2 linked regions of the Solitalea canadensis DSM 3403 genome follow. The protein of the gene in region 2 binds, or shares a complex with, the protein of the main gene of each other region. Links are inferred from orthologs where the notes say so. Each region holds a gene or a part of one and is shown on either strand. Other genes may lie near its edges.

Evidence for each region.
Region 1: the proteins of pheS (region 2) and pheT are in contact, whole or in part, in a crystal structure (PDB 6P24), measured with the Escherichia coli proteins. The link is inferred for Solitalea canadensis DSM 3403 from one-to-one orthologs.

Annotation. Positions count from the first base shown.
Region 1 is NC_017770.1:486,719-497,848, reverse strand. What follows is about bases 1-3,072. They hold pheT (phenylalanine--tRNA ligase subunit beta), read right to left. Parts: upstream 2,707-3,072; coding sequence 295-2,706; downstream 1-294. Other genes in these bases: SOLCA_RS01910 (TonB-dependent receptor), read left to right, coding at 2,933-3,072; SOLCA_RS01920 (hypothetical protein), read right to left, coding at 1-204. Outside these bases: more of SOLCA_RS01910, read left to right, coding at 3,073-5,356; SOLCA_RS01905 (PepSY-associated TM helix domain-containing protein), read left to right, coding at 5,427-6,659; RadC family protein, read right to left, coding at 6,717-7,421; SOLCA_RS01895 (hypothetical protein), read right to left, coding at 7,579-7,866; SOLCA_RS01890 (SDR family NAD(P)-dependent oxidoreductase), read right to left, coding at 8,040-8,744; SOLCA_RS01885 (aromatic amino acid hydroxylase), read right to left, coding at 8,946-10,715; SOLCA_RS01880 (DUF4349 domain-containing protein), read left to right, coding at 10,823-11,130.
Region 2 is NC_017770.1:5,105,061-5,115,899, reverse strand. Bases 2,637-5,417 are described here. They hold pheS (phenylalanine--tRNA ligase subunit alpha), read right to left. Parts: upstream 4,656-5,417; coding sequence 3,618-4,655; downstream 2,637-3,617. Other genes in these bases: recJ (single-stranded-DNA-specific exonuclease RecJ), read left to right, coding at 4,911-5,417; SOLCA_RS21595 (TetR/AcrR family transcriptional regulator), read right to left, coding at 3,020-3,604. Outside these bases: SOLCA_RS21610 (hypothetical protein), read right to left, coding at 1-74; 23S rRNA (uracil(1939)-C(5))-methyltransferase RlmD, read right to left, coding at 269-1,675; SOLCA_RS21600 (carcinine hydrolase/isopenicillin-N N-acyltransferase family protein), read left to right, coding at 1,790-2,602; more of recJ, read left to right, coding at 5,418-6,611; lptB (LPS export ABC transporter ATP-binding protein), read left to right, coding at 6,623-7,378; SOLCA_RS21575 (GH3 auxin-responsive promoter family protein), read left to right, coding at 7,405-8,928; SOLCA_RS21570 (SDR family oxidoreductase), read right to left, coding at 9,057-9,851; SOLCA_RS21565 (aspartate/glutamate racemase family protein), read right to left, coding at 9,993-10,685; rocD (ornithine--oxo-acid transaminase), read right to left, coding at 10,766-10,839.

The sequences.
Region 1 (11,130 bases), 4.6 Mb from region 2 along the record:
TCCTGATAAAGAAGAAGCTAATCTTGCTGCTTTTAACTGATCTTCCAACTCCAAAATCGTTGTTCTACGGGTCTCTGATACCTCTTTTGCTTCATTCAGTTCCGCTAAAAGTTCCATATGCTCTTTTTGCAGTTTATTATGCAAAACCATTAGTTTTTGCATTTTTTGCTGAAGATGCTCAAGCGTTTTTACCAGTTCACTCATAGATTTTTCAGATTCCTTAAGAAAAAATCAAGAATAAGAATTCTGTAATATATAAAAAAATCTTAATTCCTGATTTTTAATAATGATATCTTATTTTCTGATCTCCGCTCCTACTTTTTCAAACCCAGCAATCAGTTTTTGCATAATGCCATCTATTTGCTTATCGGTAAGGGTTTTCTCCTCATCCTGAATGACAAAGCTCAATGCATATGACTTTTTACCTTGAGGAAGCTTATCTCCCTCATATTTATCAAAAATATTTACTTCTTTCAGTAAGTTCTTTTCAACTTGAAAAGCAATTTCTTTTAATGAAGCGAAATTCACCGAACTATCTAACAACATAGACAAGTCTCGACGAACAGCAGGAAATTTTGCCACTTCTTTGTATTCCGCAACGTTATTTAACTGAACCTTCAATAGATATTCCCAGTTAAAGTCAGCATAGAATACAGGCTTATCTATATCTAATTTCTTTAAAACAGCTTTACTCACCTGTCCAAACTGGACAATTACATTTTTGCCTTTTTTATAAGCCAATCCTTCAGCAAAAATATCGTTATTGATAACTTCTGACGATGCAACAGAAACCTTTAGTTTCTTAATTATGGCATCTACATAACCTTTTAACAAAAAGTAGTCAACTTGGTTTGCGGATGCATTCCACTGCTCTATTTCCTTTCTGCCTGTTACAAATAAGGCCAAACGAGGTTCCTCGTAATAACCATTTTCTATCGTTTTATAGATTTTACCAAACTCATAGAACTTCACATCTGCATTCTTACGGTTTTGGTTATAAGCAATGGCCTCTAAACCTGAGAACAATAATGTTTGGCGCATTACGTCAAGATCAGTACTTAATGGATTTAGAATAACTACATTTTCTTCCGGATTGATCGTAGCAGTAAGTTGACTGTAAGCCGACTTGGTTAATGAGTTCGACATAATCTCATTAAAGCCATTGGCTGTAAAGAAATCAGAAACAACATTTTGCAGTTTCTCACGATCAGGCTTAATTGCAAAAGACAATGAAGAATTTAAAATAGTAGGGATTTCAACATTATTATACCCGTAAATACGCAAAATCTCTTCAATGATATCAACTTCACGGGTAACGTCCACTTTATTGGTAGGAACACTTACTTTAAAACCTTCAGCATTTTCTGAAAGAATTTCAATACCCAAGCCTTTTAAAATCGATTTAATCTCTTCTGCCGGAATCTGCTTTCCGATTAAGCGATATACGTTTTTATACGTAACATCCACTTCTGCCTTCTTAATAACGGTAGGATAAATATCAATTACATCAGACGAAACAGATCCGCCAGCAACCTCTTTAATCAATAAAGTTGCACGTTTTAAAGCATACACTGTTGCTTCCGGATCAGTTCCACGTTCAAAACGGAACGATGAATCTGTTTTTAAATTATGAAGTTTTGCTGTTTTGCGAACAGAAACTGAACTGAAATAAGCCGACTCCAGGAAAATGGCTTTAGTAGTTTCTTTAACACCTGCATTTAATCCTCCGAAAACTCCTGCAATACACATTTCTTCCTGCTCATTGCAAATCATCAGATCATTAGCCGACAGTTTACGTTCTGCCCCATCAAGTGTTACAAACGTTGACCTTTCAACGGCTTTGCGAACAATAACTTTATTACCTTTTATTTCGGCAGCATCAAATGCATGTAAAGGTTGCCCTGTTTCGTGTAAAACGTAATTGGTAACGTCAACCACATTGTTAATCGGACGAATTCCAATTGCACGTAATTTGTTTTGTAGCCATTCAGGAGAATCTTTAACGGTTACTCCTGAAATTGTAACACCTGAGTAACGCGGACAAGCCTCACTGTCTTTTACTTCAACTGAAATTTTAAGGTCATTATTTTCAACCTTAAAATTATCAATAGAAGGTATTACAACCGCACCTTTCAATACAGCGGCAACATCTCTTGCAACGCCAATATGTGAAGAAGCATCAACTCGATTTGGCGTAAGGCCAATTTCGAAACAATAATCATCTTCGATTTTGAAATATTCTTTAGCCGGCATACCGATCGGAGCATCTTCCGGAAGCACCATAATACCTGCATGAGATTCTCCTAAACCAATTTCATCTTCTGCACAGATCATCCCTTCAGAAACCTCACCTCTGATCTTTGCTTTTTTAATTTCAAAAGGTTCGCCTGAAACCGGATGTACAATACACCCAACAGTTGCGACAACCACTTTTTGTCCTGCTGCAACATTTGGAGCCCCGCAAACAATATCTAATTCACGTTCACCTCCAACATTTACTTTAGTTACACTTAACTTATCAGCATTAGGGTGTTTATCTCTAAACGTGACATAACCGATTACCAAACCCTCTAAACCACCCGGAATAGTTTGAATTCTTTCCAGACTTTCAACTTCTAATCCTGTATTCGTAAGAATTTTTGATATCTCCTCAGGAGCTAACTCAGTTTGAATATATTGTTTTAACCAATTGTAAGAAATCTTCATTTGTTCAACGCTTTTTGGCGAATCGCAAAAGTAGGAAAAAAAATAAAGTAGGTGTTCTTCCTACTCAATTTACAACCATTATTTCTGTATTTCTATCTGAATACTTTTGCAACACTACATCTTATTTAAATTAATTATAAATAATACTTGTGGAAGATTTTTTGATTGTATACTTTTGCGGCCATATTTAGACTTAATACAAATAACAACAACTAACTACAACTATATGACTCTTAAGCTCTACAACTCTTCTAAATCATTTGCAATCCTTAGTTTTTTGATACTATGTATAACCGTTTTTTCAGCAAATGGTCAATCAAAAAATGGTTCAATAACCGGAACTGTAAAAACAAGTGATGGTAGTCCTGCAGCTGCGGTAAGTGTAAGCTTAAAGGAAGTTAACAGAGGCTCCATTACAAATGATGCTGGTTTATTTACAATCAAAGGTGTAAAAGAAGGCTCGTACACCCTTCTTATCAGTTATGTAGGCTTAGAACCACAATCAAAAACTGTATTAGTAACTGCTGGTCAATCATCAGTTGTCGACTTTACTTTAATTGAAACATCAGGTAAACTTGCTGAAGTAGTTGTAACAGGTACTAAAAGCGTTAACAAAAAACCCGTTAGTGTAGGCAAAATTGATATTACTCCAATGGACCTACCACAAAGTGTAGCCGTTATCAATAGCACTGTAATTGCTGAACAACAGGTAAATAAGTTAAGTGATGCCATCAAAAACGTTAATGGTGTATCATTAGGTACTACACGCGGTACTACATCCGAAACCTTTTTTGCACGCGGTTATAATCTTGGAGCCAACAATATCATGAAAAACGGCGCTCGCTCTAACTCTGGCGTTATTCCTGAGGCAAGTGCGCTTGAGAGTATTGAGGTTTTAAAAGGAAGTTCGGCTTTATTATACGGTAATGTAACTGCTGGGGCAGTTATTAATATGGTAACCAAACAGCCTAAATTTAACTTTGGTGGTGAGGTTTCAATGCGCACAGGCAGTTATGATTTTTACAAACCTACACTTGATGTTTACGGACCAATCAGCAAAAAAGTAGCTTTCCGTGTTATTGGCACTTATGAGAACTCAAAAAGTTTCAGACATTCTGTTGAGTCTAAACGTATCTATGTTAACCCTTCTATTCTGTACAAAATCAGTGATAAAACTGACTTATTAGTTCAGGGGGATTATTTAGATGCTGATTTAACTCCTGATTTTGGTTTGGGTTCATTAGCTGATACAGCTTTAGCAACTTCAATTGATCGATCGAGTTTCTTTAATACTCCATGGGCGTACAACAAAGCAAAACAAGCTACTGCTAATGCAACATTAAATCATCAGTTTAATGAAAAATGGAAACTAAACGCTCAGGTTGCTTATCAGAATTTTGATCGTAATTATTTCTCAACTGAACGTATTCAAGCAAAAAGCAATGGAGACTGGGCCAGAAATTTGACAAGGACTAAAACTAATGAGAATTATTATACAACGCAACTTAACTTAAATGGTTCTGTTAAAACCGGAAAAGTAGAGCACAAGTTATTGCTTGGAGCTGATGCAGAAAAATACATGAACAATACATACGGGTTCAAAAAGTTTCCTACAGCATATGACCAGATCAACATCCTTGATCCTTCAAAGTACAGCTGGCGTACAGATATGCCATCAACCAGTGATTCTATAAGAAATGCCATACCTACTAATCGCTTTGGAATCTTTGTTCAGGATTTAATAAGCATTTCTGAAAAAATTAAAGTTTTAGCAGGCTTAAGATGGTCATACATCGACTCTCCTGTGCCAACTATCTATAATTTAACAAATGGAACAGATGCAAAAAACACCACAATTAAGTACAAATCTGATAAAGCGTTTTCTCCTCGTCTTGGTGTAGTTTATCAACCATCTAAGAACACATCTGTATTTGCTAGCTATTCAAATAACTTTGTACCAAATACTTCAGGAACGGATATTTACCAAGGAAGTTTAGATCCTTCAACAATTGACCAGTATGAAGTTGGGATAAAAAATGATTTCTTACAGGGCCGTCTTTCAGTTAATCTGACTGCTTACAAGATTATCAACAATAATCTCGTTCAAACTGCAAGATATGATAAAGAAGGAAAAGAAAACTTTGATACTAACCTTAAAGAGTTCTCCGGACAAACTACAAGTGATGGTATTGAATTAGACATTAACGGTACTATTACAAAAGGCTTAAATTTCTTAGCGGGCTACAGTTATACTTATATGCGTTACACTAAAACTCCTGATACTAAGGGTAGTTATGTTGAAGGCGAACGTTTAGTAAGCGTTCCTTCTCATACTGCGAACGGAACCGTATTTTATACGTTCTCAAATTCTACTTTAAAAGGTTTAAAAGTAGGAGTATCGGGTTTTTATACGGGAGAACGTAATGCAGGCTGGAATAATACAAAGGGACAAACTCAAAAAAATCGTTTAATCCCAGTAAGTGGCTTTACGACATTTGATCTTTCATTAGGTTATACATTTAAAAAATTCTCTGTTTTAGGTAAGGTTTCAAACATTACTGATGAATTGAACTACTATGTTCATGAGAATTACAGCGTGAATCCTATTGCGCCTCGTCAATTTATGGCTACTGTAGCTTATAAATTTTAAGAACTAAATAACCCTTTACTAATATAAAACCGGATCTCCGAAAGGATGATCCGGTTTGTTTGTATAACACATGAAAGTATTTTTTCGCACTATTCACCTTTATCTAAGTTTAATCGCAGGCTTAATCATTTTTATCTCTTGCTTAACAGGAACTATCTTAGTTTTTGAAGAAGAAATAGAGCAAACTATTCATAAGGATCGATATTTTGCCGCAATTGGAGATGTTCGCCTGCCAATTGACCTGTTGGTTGATAAAGCATTGGGAAGCACTCCAAAGGCTAAATTAGCAAGTGTTAAAGCTTATTCTGATGAAGCAAGAACAGTAGAAATTAGCATTACGGTTCCTGATAAGAAGAATAAAAAGGAAACTGATAAAAAAGCCAATACCCAACCATCCAAAGAGATTAAACCAGAAGGAAAAACTGGCGAGAAAAAAGGAGGAAAACCTGAAGGACGTAAACCTACATTGACAGTTTATGTAAATCCATATACAGGTGAAGTTATCGATGTTGTAAACCGACGTGAATCATTTTTCTTTACAGTTGAATCGATACACAGATGGTTGTTAGCCGGAAAAGATAGTTTCGGTCAAACAATAATTGGAATTTCTACCTTCTTCTTTCTATTCATCTTAATCACCGGGTTAATTTTATGGTGGCCAAAAACGAAGAATATCCTAAATCAACGCTTAAAAATTAAGTGGAGCGGTGGATGGAAACGCTTAAATCATGACCTGCATATTGTTACAGGATTTTACCTCGCCATTTTTCTGATCGTAATTTCATTAACCGGTTTGGTTATGGCTTTTAACTGGATGAACAAGGGTATATTTACACTTACAGGTTCAAAAATGGAAAATCCAGAGCCGCCTTCATCTATTTATCAAGCCAATATTAAACCTTTACCTGTTTCGGCCATTTATGAATCTGTTGCACCTATTAAAAATGCATCTTATTATGCTGTGAGAATGCCCAAAGATTCTGCAGCTGTTTATACGGTAAACGTTTTACCTGAAAACGTAATTGAAACTGCAAGCGACACTTATTACATTGATCAGTATAGTGGTAAAATAGTTGGTTCATTTATTTATTCAGCTAAAAACAAAGGTCAAAAAATTAGATCGATTGTTAAACCTCTGCATACTGGAAGCATTTATGGCTTACCTACAAAAGTGATCAGTTTTATTGTTTGTCTGTTATCGCTTGCATTTCCTGTAACTGGAGTGATCATGTGGCTGAACAGAATAAAGGGTGAAAAAAAGAAGATCAAAAAGGATAAATCATCCGTTATCGAAACTGTTTAACATAACTAAAGCGCCAATCTCATTCTAATTAAATATGAACAAGATTGGCGCTCTATCTTACAATTTACCTTCATCGGCAAAGCTATAGTATTGTTGATCACCAATTATGAGGTGATCAAGAACTTGAATCTCCAATAATTCTCCAGCCTTAATAAACTTATTCGTTAAAGTGATGTCCTGCTGACTTGGGGTTAAATTGCCAGAGGGATGATTGTGAATTAAAATCATGTTGGTTGCTGAATGTTCAATTGCTTGCTTAAAGATTATTTTGGGATCAGCAATTGTACTAGTCATTCCCCCTTTACTAACATTGCTAACCGCTAACACTTTGTTGGATCTTCCTAAAAGAATTACCCAAAACTCCTCATGTTGAATATCTGCCAAATAAGGGTTAATGATAGTATAAGCATCTTTGCTACAAGAAATACGTTGAATCTTATTCACTTGCTCTTCTTCTTTTCTTCTTCTGCCCAATTCCAAAGCAGCCAATATCGTCACTGCCTTAGCCTCGCCTATCCCCTTATACTTCATTAACTCTTTAGTACTTAGCTTAGCAAGTTTGCTAATATTATTCTGAAGTGAATTTAATATGTGTTTACTCAAATCAACTGCGCTTAGTTTTGCGGTTCCAGAACCTATTAAGATTGCGATTAGTTCTGCGTCACTTAAACTTTGACGACCTTTCAACATCATTTTTTCACGCGGACGATCGTCTTCTGCCCATGCTGTTATAGGCAGTTTGTTTTCATAAGTATTTTCCATTTAACAAGTAATTATTATCAATTAAGCCTAACGATTATTGTATTTAACGAAGAAATTTGTTGGGAGTTAAACAGTGTGGACCCTTTATAAAAAAATTGCTCCATAAAGGAGCAACAAAGTATTCACAATTAAATTGATCGTTCAATTATTAGGAGTATTAATCCAAACCCTTTAGTGATTTATACCGTTTCTCATTATTGTACCACATAAGTAATCCACCAAGTAAACCACATAGCAGGTAAATGGGGATACCGTACCATACTCTTATTTTAAGATATAGATCGAAGTCTTTAATTCCGTTGATAAGATCATAAATGGTAACGATGGCGATGACCGGCAAGGTGTAGCGTAAAATTCCGATTCTGATAGCAAAACGCCATTTATTTTCTTTACGTTCTTTTTCCCATTTGCGTAAAAAGGCAAAGTCATTTTTAGGTTGAGGCATATTCAGAGAGCATTAAATTGAACACAAAATTTACCAAACTTTATCAACAAATAAAAGTTCGCTATAAATTTTCCCAAGCAGAAATCAGACCAATAATGCCTATAAACAAATGAGGCTGACAGCAGAATAATAATTTATTCAACCGTCAGCCCTTAGTTATGAGTTGTATAATTTTAAGGAGTACTTGTTGCTACGGGAATTACTTTACCATTGAAAAACTTATGACCTGTAAGGGCAAAGTCGGCAATGTATTTACCCATTTCAAAAGCTGCAACAGGAGATTCATAGCCAGGAAATGCTTGTTCAAGCATTTCAGTTTGTGCCGAGCCCAATGCCAGGCAATTTACTTTGATGTTTTGTTCTTTAAACTCTTCTGCCAAACACTCCGTAAGATTATGAAGCGCTGCTTTGCTTGCCGAATAAGCCACCAATCCAGGAAACTTAACGCTTCCTGCAAAACCACCCATGCTACCTATATTTACAATATGTGCATTGGTAGACAATAGAGGCTTCAGATGCTGAATCATTTTAACATGCCCAAACAGATTACTACGCATCATCAGCTCAAAATCTGCCTCTGTTAGTTCTTCGAAAGGCTTATTAATAAGCACACCTGCATTATTAATTAATACATCAACTGTACCTAATTTTTCTTTCAACAATGGAATTAATTCCGTTTCATAATCTCCGGAATAGATATCAAATGGCAATACTTCTATCTCACAATTTGGATTTAATTGAAGCGAAATTTCTTTAAGCTTTTCAAGTTTATCACCCGATCTGGCTAAGGCTACTACCTTAAGATTAGTTTGTAAGGCAAATTCAATGACTGCTTCGAAACCTACACCGCTGCTGGCTCCGGTAATAACAATATTCATATTTAGTTAATTGTGTATAGTTATGGGGTTTTAGATCATGGTTCATAGATCATGGTTCATGGTCTATAACCTAACCCCAAAAATAATAGTTCAGGAGTTATTGTATATGGTTATTCAAACCTTGCCCCTGAACTATTATCTATCCATGATCTATGAACCATGAACTATGATCTATAAACTATGATCTATGAACTTTTATTACTAATGTACTAAATCAATAACCGGATTAGCGATAAGGCTAAAACCGTCATTAATTAACTTGGTTAGTTTTGGATCGCTGGAAGCTTTATTTTTAAGGAATAAACGAATATCTTCAGCTATCTCAGGATGTAGTCCGGTGTGATCAAAGATTTCAAGAATTTCCATTGCACAAAGCCAGTCATTCGTATGTTCAGTTTTTAATGAATCCCAAACTGAAGGCAACAAAGCAACATCCGCCTGTTTTTCACGAACCTTTCTAACAATACGATATAATTCATGCAAACGAATCGTTTTATTATCATAGTTCACCTGATATGTTTTATTATCCGACACCATTGCTACCGGCTCAAATGCATCTTTATCAGCGGCTCCACAAAACACAGATACAATTTTTGAACCTACAGCCATATCGTAAATTCCCCATAATGGCTCAAAATAAACTTTCCCAGATTTAGCGTCGTATACTTTACAATTAGTAAAACTTAGTAATACTAATTTTTGATCTTCCTGGATAACAGATTTTAATACACCTTCTACAACAATACCACTCTCAAATTCGAGGTATGCAGGCTCACCTATTTCTACTCCAATGTTTTTAAGGTCATTAATATGAAAATCTTCCAATGACATTTCGGTATCCTTTAGCTTACCTATCGGAGAACTGAATCCATCAGCATGATATTCCTTATGGTGACCTTCCAGTTGAGTGTCATTATAACTTAAAGCGGAAGGACCTGTTGTTTTCAGATAGATTGCTTCGTCTTTTTCATTCAATATTACATCTGTAAACGTGCCTGTTACTTGCAATCCGGAACTATAAACTGCAGTACAAGTATTTCTACACTCAATGGCTTTCATCAATCCATAAGTACCCCCAACTCTAAACGACATTGTATTGGCAAAATCCTCTAATACAGCTATCAGATTTTCGAAATCAGCTGTAACGAATAATTGAGGTTGTGGCTTGGTAATATCATAAGAGTAATTGATTGTATCCTTGGCATACCATAGCTTTTGAACATCCGGTTTCATGCAAGATGCACTTTCACCAATTGAAGATAATAGGCCAGCTCCATAAATCTTAGGCTCATCTATAGTACCGATTAATCCGTACTCAACTGTCCACCAGTGTAAACGGCTTAACAAAGCCATTTCAGAAGGTGCACCTAAGTTTTGCTGCTTAAATTCAAGATCCTTTTCGGCTTTTGCAATTTCAGCAGGATCAGCATCAGGCATTTCCTTTAAGATCGATAAATGTCTGATCGCTTCATACAATTCAAAATCTTTATGAGAATACATTGCTTTAGAACCTATGTAGCCGAAATAGCTTAAATAATCGGCATAACGAGGTTCTCCAATAATTGGAGCATGGCCGGCAGATTCATGAATAATATCAGGAGCCGGAGTATATTCAATATGATCGATTTGGCGTATATCCGCAGCAATTACTAAAACCTTATAAGCCTGAAACTCCATGAAAGCAGCAGGAGGAATAAAACCGTCAACAGTTACCGCACCCCACCCTATTTGACCAAGCGCATCATTCATCTCTTGCAGGCTTGGAATCTTTTCAATTGTTAAACCAGCTTTTTTTAATCCCGGAATGTAAGGGTAATAAGCAACATCCTTAAGGTAACTGTAATTCTGACGCATTACATACCGCCAAATAGCGTGATCAACAGGCGTATAATGCTCATAATGTTGTTCAACAACATACTGCTTTAAATGGTTAGGCAACGCTGCCACCTGTTTATTGTTAAAGAAATTCATTTCAAATTGATTGGTCTTGTAAATTTATAAATACAAGGGTTACTTTCTTCATGTCGGGTGAATTAATTGAAAAATATTTACGAACTAATTCACTCCTAAACAAAATTATGAAGAACATTCAACAACTGGTACTTATATCAGTACTAACCCTGGCAATTACAAGTTGTGGTCAGAACCACAAAGCGGAAATGGAGTCAATGGCTTCTGCCGATACAGCAATGATATCTTCATCGGCAGCGGAAACCGGAAATGATAACGGTAGGAAGTTCATCCGAACATCGGAGTTAAAGTTTAAAGTAAAAAGTGTCGCTGATGCAACCTTCAAAATCGAGGATATTGCCCGCAAGGAAGGTGGATTTGTTACACTTTCTAACTTAACGAGTTCCGTTGACAATGTTGTAACCACCAAAGTAAG
Region 2 (10,839 bases):
AACTTAAGGTCTTTTTCCAAGCTCACCAAAGGACTAGGACCTTTTTGCGGCTGATCAGAATTTTCTAACTCCATAACTATTTATTAGGATTACACAGATTCCATTGAATGATTACGCTGATTGTTTTCATCTCTGTGTGTTACACCTTATCTTTTTTAGTAAAACAACATTCTCCTTCTAATCAGAATTTTATATTTCCATAGTAAAAGGAAAAGTATCACTTGTAAAGACGGCAAGGGCATAAACCATTGCGGCTTTGCGTGACCTCTTATCTTTTTCTTAGTAAAACAACATTCTCCACGTGAATTGTTTGCGGGAACATATCAACCGGTTGAATTTTCACTACTTCATACTTTTCATTCAACAGTGCCAAGTCTCTTGCTTGCGTAGCCGGATTACAGCTAACATACACGATTTTCTCTGGTTCCATTTCGTTGATGCGCGCCACAACATCTGCATGCATTCCAGCTCTAGGCGGATCAGAGATAACAACATTGGGTTTTCCATGCTGAGCAATGAAATCTGCATTTAAAACATCTTTCATATCTCCTGCATAAAATAATGTATTATCAATTCCATTGATTTCAGAATTGATCTTAGCATCCTCTATCGCTTCCGGAACATACTCAACACCCACAACTTGCTTTACTTTCTTTGCAACAAAATTAGCAATTGTCCCTGCCCCGGTATAAAGATCGTATACCAATTCGTCGCCTTTAAAGTCGGCAAAATCGCGGGTTATCTTATATAGGTTATAAGCCTGCTCAGAGTTAGTTTGATAGAATGATTTGGGAGAAATTTTAAATTTAATCCCTTCCATTTCTTCAAAAATATGGTCACGGCCTTTATAGGTAACCACATTTTGGTCAAAAATGGTATCGTTCTTTTTTTGATTAACCACATAAGATAATGAAGTAATCTGCGGGAATCGATCTGCAACATAATCCATCATTGTATTAATAACAGATTTACTTGCATGCGCAAACACCACAATTATCATCAATTCGCCTGTACTTGCCGTACGGATGATCAGGTTACGTAGTTGTCCTTTATGCTCCTTCAAATCATAGAACGACAATTGATTTTCAAGTGCATAAGCACGAATCGCATTTCTAATTTCATTAGAAGGATCTTGCTGCAAATAACAATGCTGAATATCGATGATCTTATCAAAGCGCAAAGGAACATGAAATCCTAGTGCATCCTGTTCTAAGTTAGCTGCATTTTGCATGTCTTCTTCCGTAAGCCAACGCTTATTGGAAAAAGTATATTCCATTTTATTTCTGTAATAAGTCGTTTTCTCAGATCCGAAAATAGGGATCAATGATTCAGTACTTATGCCACCAATACGCTCCAAAGCATCAACAACTTGCTTCTGTTTAAATTTAAGTTGACCCTCATAGCTCAAATGCTGCCATTTGCATCCTCCACAAACACCGAAATGAGAACAAAAAGGCTCTGCACGATATTCTGAAGGTTTATGAAGTTTATCGATTTTCCCTTCAAACAATTGCCTTCTTCTGTAATTTACATTGATATCTACAAAGTCGCCAGGAACAGCCTTATCAACAAAGATTACCCGATCATCATGTTTACCTATTGCACGCCCATCATGAGCAATGTCCACAATTTCCACGCCCTCAGCTATGTAAGGTTCAAATTTCTTTTTTGCCATCAGGCTGCAAAAGTACGATTTTTCAGACGGTTGTTAAACAGCGTTATGATTACGCAATCAGTAATATCAATACATTTCAATAACTTTAATGATAATTTCAACAAGTCTGACAAAATGAGACAATTAGTATTAGTCCTAAGTCTTCAATTAATAACCTCATTAACCAGCACAGCCTGCTCTATCTTGTATTTTATTGACAAAACTACAGGCAAAATCTATGCAGTTAATAATGAAGATTATTGGTACAATGTGAAGCCTTACATCAAAATCATGCCTCCGAATAAATCGGAATTAGGGAGATTATGGTATGGATGGGATGATTTTGCTCAAGGCGGAATTAACCAATCCGGATTATTTTTTGATGGAGCGGTAACCCCCAATCAAAGTACACCCAAAGGTTGCAATAAACCTAAAGGCAATTTAGGTGATGAAATTTTGGCTAAGTGCAAAACCGTAGAGGATGCCCTGACATTCTTATCGGCCAAAGATATTTGTTTGTCAAACGGACATTTGCTATTTGGTGATAAATCTGGCAATGCGGCAGTTATCGAATGGGTAAAAGGAGAGAAAAAGGTAATAAGAATAGCCAACAACTATTTAATGGCCACCAATTTCTTACTATCAGATACTGCTGCAGGCAATTATCCTTGTAAGCGTTATGATGCTATGGAAGCAGAGATTAAGCGATTAACCGAGACCTCAACTCCATTAACACTAAAAGAAGTGGGAAATATTGCAGCGAAAGCAGTGCAACCCAAAACAGTTACAGAGAAGAGGAAAGAAGCAGGTACGTTATACTCCACTTTCATAAATATAAGTGATATGGAATTTGTGTTGGTTTATAAGCTGGATAATAAAAGAATTACTCGAATGAACCTTAGGGAAACATTCAAATTAAACAAAGCGCAAACAATTATTTTGGAGTAAACACCTCATCCCCTGCCCTTCTCCTGAAGGAGAAGGGAGCGCTCGGAATGTATAATTTAAAATTACAAATCGGTGTAATCCCCTAAAAAATCTGTGTAATCCCAAAAACAAAATCTGTGTATCCCGGATCAAAAAAGAAAACCCCGTCAACATCTCTGTTATACGGGGCTCAACCTAAACCAATTTATCTATGAAACTTTACAATTTGAAAAGTCTGATTATAAAACGTAAAAGACTGCTCTTTGGTTTGCAGTAGAACTCAAATTTTTGTTCAAGCTCCAATGAGAAATCTTTTAGTTCTCGTCTCATGTGTAGAATGTGTTAATTCATGCTACAAACATACAACATTTGTACCAAATACTAAAATGGTCTAATGTAAAATAAGTGTCACACGTACACTAAGCTATGCAATTTACTTTATACAAATGCTCCCCTGATCAAATAGGGAAGGATTTCATTACGAAACTGAATAAAATTCTTCTTTACATCAGCATCGGTTACCGAAGTAAACGCAAATGAAAACACAATACTCTTACTAGCTGAAACTAAAAAACGTGTACGACGAGCCTGTTCACTATCAGCATCAACATGTCTTACTTTCATAACAACACCCATAATCAGTAATTCGATCTCATTAGAAAGATTTTTCAAAAATGCCTGCGCATTTGCAGACTCCCTGATAAACTCCCAGCCTATAAACTCATTACATGCCGTATATGTTAACCGGCTGGCTTTTAAAATAAGATCAGAAATCTCCTTACTGCTTAATTTCTCCTGGTTAGGATCAACACTTGCAGCAAGCTCCTGAATATGCTTATCAAGATAATCCATGATGATTGCATTGAGAATTAACTCTTTGCTTTCAAAATACTTATAGATGGTGGCTTTGGCTAAATTCGCTTTTGCCGCAATTTCATTGACACTGGTTTTATGATAGCCATAGCGTCTGAAAAGATGTTGAGCAGCGTTTTTTATGCTTATTGATATTTTATCTACATCCATCTACAGTGGGCTGTTATATAATTTCTGATTGGAACTGTTTGAGGAAACGCACATCATTTTCAAAAAATAAGCGAAGGTCTTTCACTTGGTATTTCAGCATGGTAATACGCTCAATACCCATACCAAAGGCAAATCCAGTATATTTTTTTGAATCGATATTACAATTATCAAGGACATTCGGATCCACCATGCCACAACCTAATATTTCAACCCATCCGGTATATTTACACACATTACAACCCTCACCTCCACAGATCAAACAAGTCACGTCCATTTCGGCTGATGGCTCTGTGAAAGGAAAGAATGAAGGACGGAAACGAACTTCTGTTCCTTTGCCCAGCAATTCCTGAACAAAGTAATAAAGCGTCTGTTTTAAATCTGCAAACGAAACATTTTCATCAATATAAAGACCTTCCACCTGATGAAAAATACAATGCGCACGAGCTGAAATCGCTTCATTACGAAACACACGACCTGGCATAATTGCACGGAAAGGAGGTTTACCTGCTTCCATCATTCGTACTTGCACAGATGATGTATGTGTACGTAATGCAATATCTCCTTTATCAGACCCTGTATCTTTTTGAATAAAGAATGTGTCTTGCATATCGCGAGCCGGGTGGTCCTGAGGAAAATTCAATGCGGAGAAGTTATGCCAGTCATCTTCAATTTCTGGTCCCTCAGCAACGTTAAAGCCAATACGTGAAAATATTTCGACGATTTCTTTACGAACTAACGAAAGCGGATGACGAGAACCAATATTAATCGGTTCGCCTGGCAACGTAAGGTCTATACCGGAATGCTGTTGCTGATGATTTTCGAACTGCTCCTTAAATTCATTTACTTTTGCCTCTGCAGTTTGTTTAAAAACGTTGAGGACCTTACCTAAAACGCGCTTTTCTTCTGGTGTAACTTGTTTGAACTCTTCAAACATTTCACCCACAATACCTTTACGTCCTAAAAATTTTATACGGAATTGCTCCAACTCCTCGGCGTTTGCCGGAGTAAACGCATTGATCTCTGATATATAGCCTTCTATTTTCGATTGCATCCGGCAAAGATAAAATTTTTAAGCATCTCGTTACAAAGCTTAAACTTATAAAATAAAAGCCTCATACCCGGCGCTCGAAATCGCACAACATTAACTTACTTTGAAGAATAGAGAAAATTACTTTTCCACAAAACAGTATTCACCCTTTTGTATATCAAATATTTAAACAATATTGAAAGCTATTACTTGCATGCGCTCACTTAAAGAAAAAACACATTCCATAAAAACTATTATTTTTACCCCTTGAATTATACTATGGATAAAAGGTGGATTACACATTCGGATTATAAAAATGACGTGGTGGACTTGTTGTCGCAGGAACTGAATGTTTCACCCATTATCGCTAAACTACTCGAAAGACGTGGTATCGTTGATTTTGATAGTGCCAAAGATTTTTTTCGCCCTGATATAAGACATCTACATGATCCCTTCCTGATGCTTGACATGGAAAAAGCGATCGACCGGATTGAAGAAGCAATAAAAAATCAAGAAAAGATCCTTATTTACGGAGATTATGATGTAGATGGAACTACTTCAGTTTCGCTGGTTTACAGTTTCTTTAAAAAGTTTTACAATAATCTTAGTTACTATATCCCCGACAGGTATAAAGAGGGCTATGGTATTTCAACTAAAGGCATTGACTGGGCTGAGGAAAACAACCATTCGTTAATTATTGCGCTTGATTGCGGCATTAAATCTGTTGATAAGATTGATTACGCAAATGAAAAAGGAATTGATTTTATTATTTGTGATCACCATTTACCAGGCGATGAGGTTCCTTACGCTATAGCTGTTCTTGATCCCAAAAGACATGATTGTGAATATCCCTATAAGGAGCTTTCCGGTTGTGGAATCGGCTTTAAACTCATTCAGGCATTTGCAGAAAAAAACAATATGCCGTTTACTTACCTCGAACCCTTTCTCGATCTGGTTGCGGTCAGTATTGCCTCTGATATTGTTCCTATTACCGGAGAAAACAGAACGCTTGCTTTTTATGGGCTGAAAAGAATTAATGAAAACCCCTGTGAAGGATTAAAAGCATTAATAGACCTTTCCGCTCAAAAAGAAGCAATAACAATAACTGACATTGTTTTTCAGATTGGACCTCGAATTAATGCCGCCGGTCGTATTGATGATGCTAAACATGCGGTGCATTTATTAATTTCAGGTTCATCAGAATTGGCCACTGAAAAAGGACAGCTGGTTAATCTTAAAAACACCGAACGCAAGGAGTTTGATAACAGTATTACAGGTGAAGCATTGGCAATGCTGGAATCCGACCCAAGTCAGCAGACTCGTAAATCAACAGTTTTATTTTCTCCTACCTGGCATAAGGGAGTTATCGGTATCGTTGCTTCGCGACTGATTGAAAAATATTATCGTCCTACCATCATTCTTACTGAGTCAAACGGCAAAGCCACAGGTTCTGCCCGCTCTGTTAACGGATTTGATATTCATGAAGCGATAAGTGCTTGCAGTGATCTTTTGGAACAGTATGGTGGACATAAATATGCTGCGGGGCTTACCATTCCTCTTGAGAATATAACGGCATTTATCAATAAGTTCGAAGAAGTTGTTGCATCAACCATTGAAGAACGTTCGCTTTCTCAGGAAATTGAAATTGATGAATACGTAAAATTAAATACCATTGAACCTAAATTAGTACGGATTATTAAGCAATTTGCCCCTTTTGGACCGGGCAATATGAAGCCTACTTTTGCCTCAAAAAATGTATGGTGTAAAGGGGAGCCGCAAGTGGTGGGAAATAATCACTTGAAGTTTACCGTTCAACAATCAGAAGGTTATTTTTTTGATTGCATAGGTTTTAATTTAGGCCAGCATTATCAACGCATAAGAAAAGGTATTCCATTTGATATTTGTTACAGTATTGAGGAGAATACCTGGAATGGAAAAACCACCATTCAATTAAATGTTAAAGACATAAAATTTGAATAAACTAGAAACCAGTGGATATAAACGAATCAAAGCTTGAGCTACGCGCTGAAAATCTGGTAAAAACCTACAAAAAACGCACAGTGGTAAACCATGTATCGTTTAATGTAAAACAAGGAGAAATTGTAGGACTACTTGGCCCTAACGGTGCGGGCAAAACCACTTCTTTTTACATGATTACTGGTTTAATAAAACCTAATGATGGTCATGTTTTTCTTGATGATCAAGAGATAACTTACGATGCAATGTACAAACGTGCTCAAAAGGGTATCGGTTATCTGGCACAGGAAGCTTCTGTTTTTCGTAAGCTTACTGTTGAAGATAACATTATGGCAATACTTGAAATGACTGGTTTAAACAAGGAGCAACGTCATGAAAAACTGGAGGCTTTATTGACTGAATTCAGTTTAAACAAAGTGCGAAAGAATCGCGGAGATTTACTCTCAGGAGGAGAACGCCGTCGTACAGAAATTGCCCGTTGTCTCGCAGTTGACCCTAAGTTTATTCTTTTAGATGAGCCATTTGCTGGCGTTGACCCTATTGCGGTGGAAGAAATTCAAACAATTGTAGCAAAACTTAAGACCAAGAACATCGGAATTCTTATTACCGACCACAACGTTCAGGAAACGTTATCGATTACCGACAGAGCTTATTTATTGTTTGAAGGATCGATATTAAAGTCGGGAACAGCCGAGGATCTTGCTGCAGACGAACAGGTTCGTCGTGTATATCTTGGCAGGAATTTCGTATTACGCCCTAAAGTTTTGTAATTTAAAGGGATTTAAACATCAAAAGCATGTCGATAATCAACAATATTGTTTCCTGGATCATGAAAAAGCGAATTCATCAAATTGAGCTTTTCATGAAATACCCGCTTGAAGTTCAGCAAGAGTGGCTTTCCGACTTAGTGAATACCGCTCGCAATACTGAATGGGGGTTGAAACATGATTTTAGATCTATCGACAGCCCATCCGACTTTAAACAACGCTTCCCTATTCAAAATTACGACTCATTGAAACCCTATATTGAGCGGATGATGAAGGGGGAAAAGAATATATTATGGTCAAGCAATATTACCTGGTTCGCGAAATCATCAGGTACAACCAGTGATAAAAGTAAATTCATTCCGGTAAGTGAAGAATCATTGGAAGAGTGCCACTTTAAAGGTGGCAAAGATATGTTGGCCATTTACTGCAATAATCGTCCTGAAACACAAATGTTTACCGGAAAAGGTTTGGTTATGGGCGGAAGTCACCAGGTTAACCAGCTAAATGATGAGTCTTGCTACGGAGATCTTTCTGCTGTTTTAATTCAGAATTTACCAATCTGGGCCGAATTCTACCGTACTCCGGATTTATCCATTGCATTAATGGATGAATGGGAAGCCAAGATTGAAAAAATGGCTCATGCCACCATGAATGAGAATGTTACCAGTATAACTGGTGTTCCAACCTGGACGGTAATTCTTGCCAAACGCATTCTTGAACTTACCGGCAAAAGTAACCTACTTGAGGTATGGCCTAATCTTGAGTTATATGTGCATGGCGCTGTAAACTTTACACCTTACCGTGAACAGTTTAGAAAATTAATCCCGTCTGACGACATGTATTACCTTGAGACCTATAATGCTTCAGAAGGTTTCTTTGGAATACAGGATCAGAGCAATAGCACTGAAATGCTATTAATGCTCGACTATGGAATTTATTATGAGTTTTTGCCAATGGAAAACTACGGTGATCCTTATGCAAAAACATTAGATTTAAGTGAGGTAGAGCTCAATAAAAACTATGCTATCATCATCTCTACCAATGGTGGTTTATGGCGATACATGATTGGTGACACGATTAAATTCACAAGTTTGAATCCTTTTAGGATTCAAATTACCGGACGTACCCGCCATTTTATAAATGCCTTTGGTGAAGAATTAATTATTGAGAATGCAGAGCAAGCTTTAACAGCTGCCACCAAGGCCACTAATTCCATTATCAAGGATTACACTGCCGGTCCTGTTTATTTTACAGATGGAGAGAACGGTGGACACGAGTGGATCATCGAGTTTGAACGACGACCAGAAAACATAGAACATTTCCTTGATTTATTGGATGAAAATCTGAAAAAACAAAACTCAGACTATGAGGCCAAACGTTATAAAGACATGGCGCTTCGTCGTCCTCTATTACATGTGGCACCAGAAGGAACTTTTTATAACTGGATGAAGAACAAAGGCAAACTAGGCGGACAACATAAGGTTCCGCGGCTGGCAAATGATCGTAAATATCTTGAGGAGTTGCTGGGCTTAATGCTTGAACAGGCTGTATAAATTGAACCGCTAAGACACGAAGTCGCTAAGTTTAATTTATTCTGCTGTCAGACCATAAACTTGTCATCCTGAGGAACGAAGGATCTGTAAGTACATTGCACATCAGACAATAACTGCTTGCCAAAAAATTACACAGTTTTAGCCTTTCTGATTATCCAACTCAATAAGCCTGGGAAGAAACGTTTTAACACAACACCCATTCTTTCCCTTCCTTTTGCCACCACAATCTCCTCCCTGTTTTGCTTAAGCGCTTTTAATATCTTATTGGCTATATATTCAGGAGAATAACCTTTTCCGGTTGCTTCATCCATTGTTGCCTGAGGTTTTCCGGTGCCAGTTAATGCATTTATACTAATATTAGTTTTAATGTATCCGGGGCAAACAATCAGAACTTTTAACCCATCTTTATAGTGTTCGGCACGTAGTGTATCAAAGAAACCATGAAGCCCATGCTTAGAGGCTGCGTAAGCAGATCGTAATGGTCCGCCCAATTTGCCCATAATACTGGAAATAACTACAATTTCAGCTTTGCCGTGTGTTATCATTGTTGGCAAAAGACCTTTTGTAACGGCAATTGTTCCCAACAGGTTTACATCAATCATTTGCTTCTCTACCTCAAAGTATGTATTAATAGCCAATGAACGCTGACTAATTCCCGCATTATTTACCAACACATCAATGGGGCCAAATTCATTAATGAGCAACTCCATCTTTGTAAACACTTTATCATGATCACTGATATCCAAGAAAGTAGTAACCACATGTTCTGCACCAATGCAATTGCATTTCACACGCTCCAATTCTTCAATATTTCTAGCGGCCAGAATTAAAAATGCACCTTCTTTAGCAAATGCATAGGCGATTGCTTCGCCAATCCCAGAGGAAGCTCCCGTTATAAGTACTTTCTTGTTATGATATTTCATCTATCTAAATCTCAAAAATCTTTTTACCCTTTCCCATAATATTACTCGTTGCACTCCTGCCGCAACAACTATTTGAGCAAAGAGGTATCAAATTTCATTTACAACCCTCTTCATTTTTTAACTATTGCTCAAGATAAAAACTTAATAAGAAAGTATAAACTCTACAGCAGCAGCCGAATGAATTAAAGTAGTATCAAATACTTTTACAGAAACATCGTTCTGTTTAATGATCAATGGTATTTCAGTACAACCTAAAATGATGCCCTCTGCACCTTGTTTTATCAAATTATTAATAATGGAAATATAACGCTGTTTGGTTTCTTCCTTTATAATACCTTTCCCCAATTCATAATAGATCGTTTCCTGAATAAAGTCTCTGTCAGCTGCTGCTGGTATTACAGATTTAATACCTTGATCAGAAAGCTTATTTCTGAAGAAATCCCTCTCCATCGTAAACTTCGTCCCAAGCAATCCTATTTTCTTTATTTCATCCTTTTTTATTTCTCTTGCAGTAACTTCAGCAATATGAATAATTGGTATATCAATTTGCAGTTGTAGCTTATCAGCTATCAAGTGCATTGTATTAGCGCAGAGAATAATTGCTTCAGCTCCGCTCAACTTCAAACATTCAGCTGCTTTTAGAATCATGTTTAACGTTGCATCCCAATCATCGTTATCATTATTCTTTTTTATATCTGCATAGTTAAATGAGTAGATGATACATTCAGCAAAATTTAAACCGCCTAACTTAGCATTTACACCTTCATTGATTAATTTGTAATAATCTGAGGTCGACACCCAACTGATGCCACCTATTAATCCGAGTTTTTTCATTTGGCTCAGCTATAGAGTTCTTATTTACAAAAAACGGCAACTCAAAATTGAATTGCCGCACTAATCATTTCTTAGGAATTTTATTTTTTAAAGGCCAATACGGTCTTTCTTATAATCGCGATACATTCGTGTAATTGTTCTTCATTCATCACTA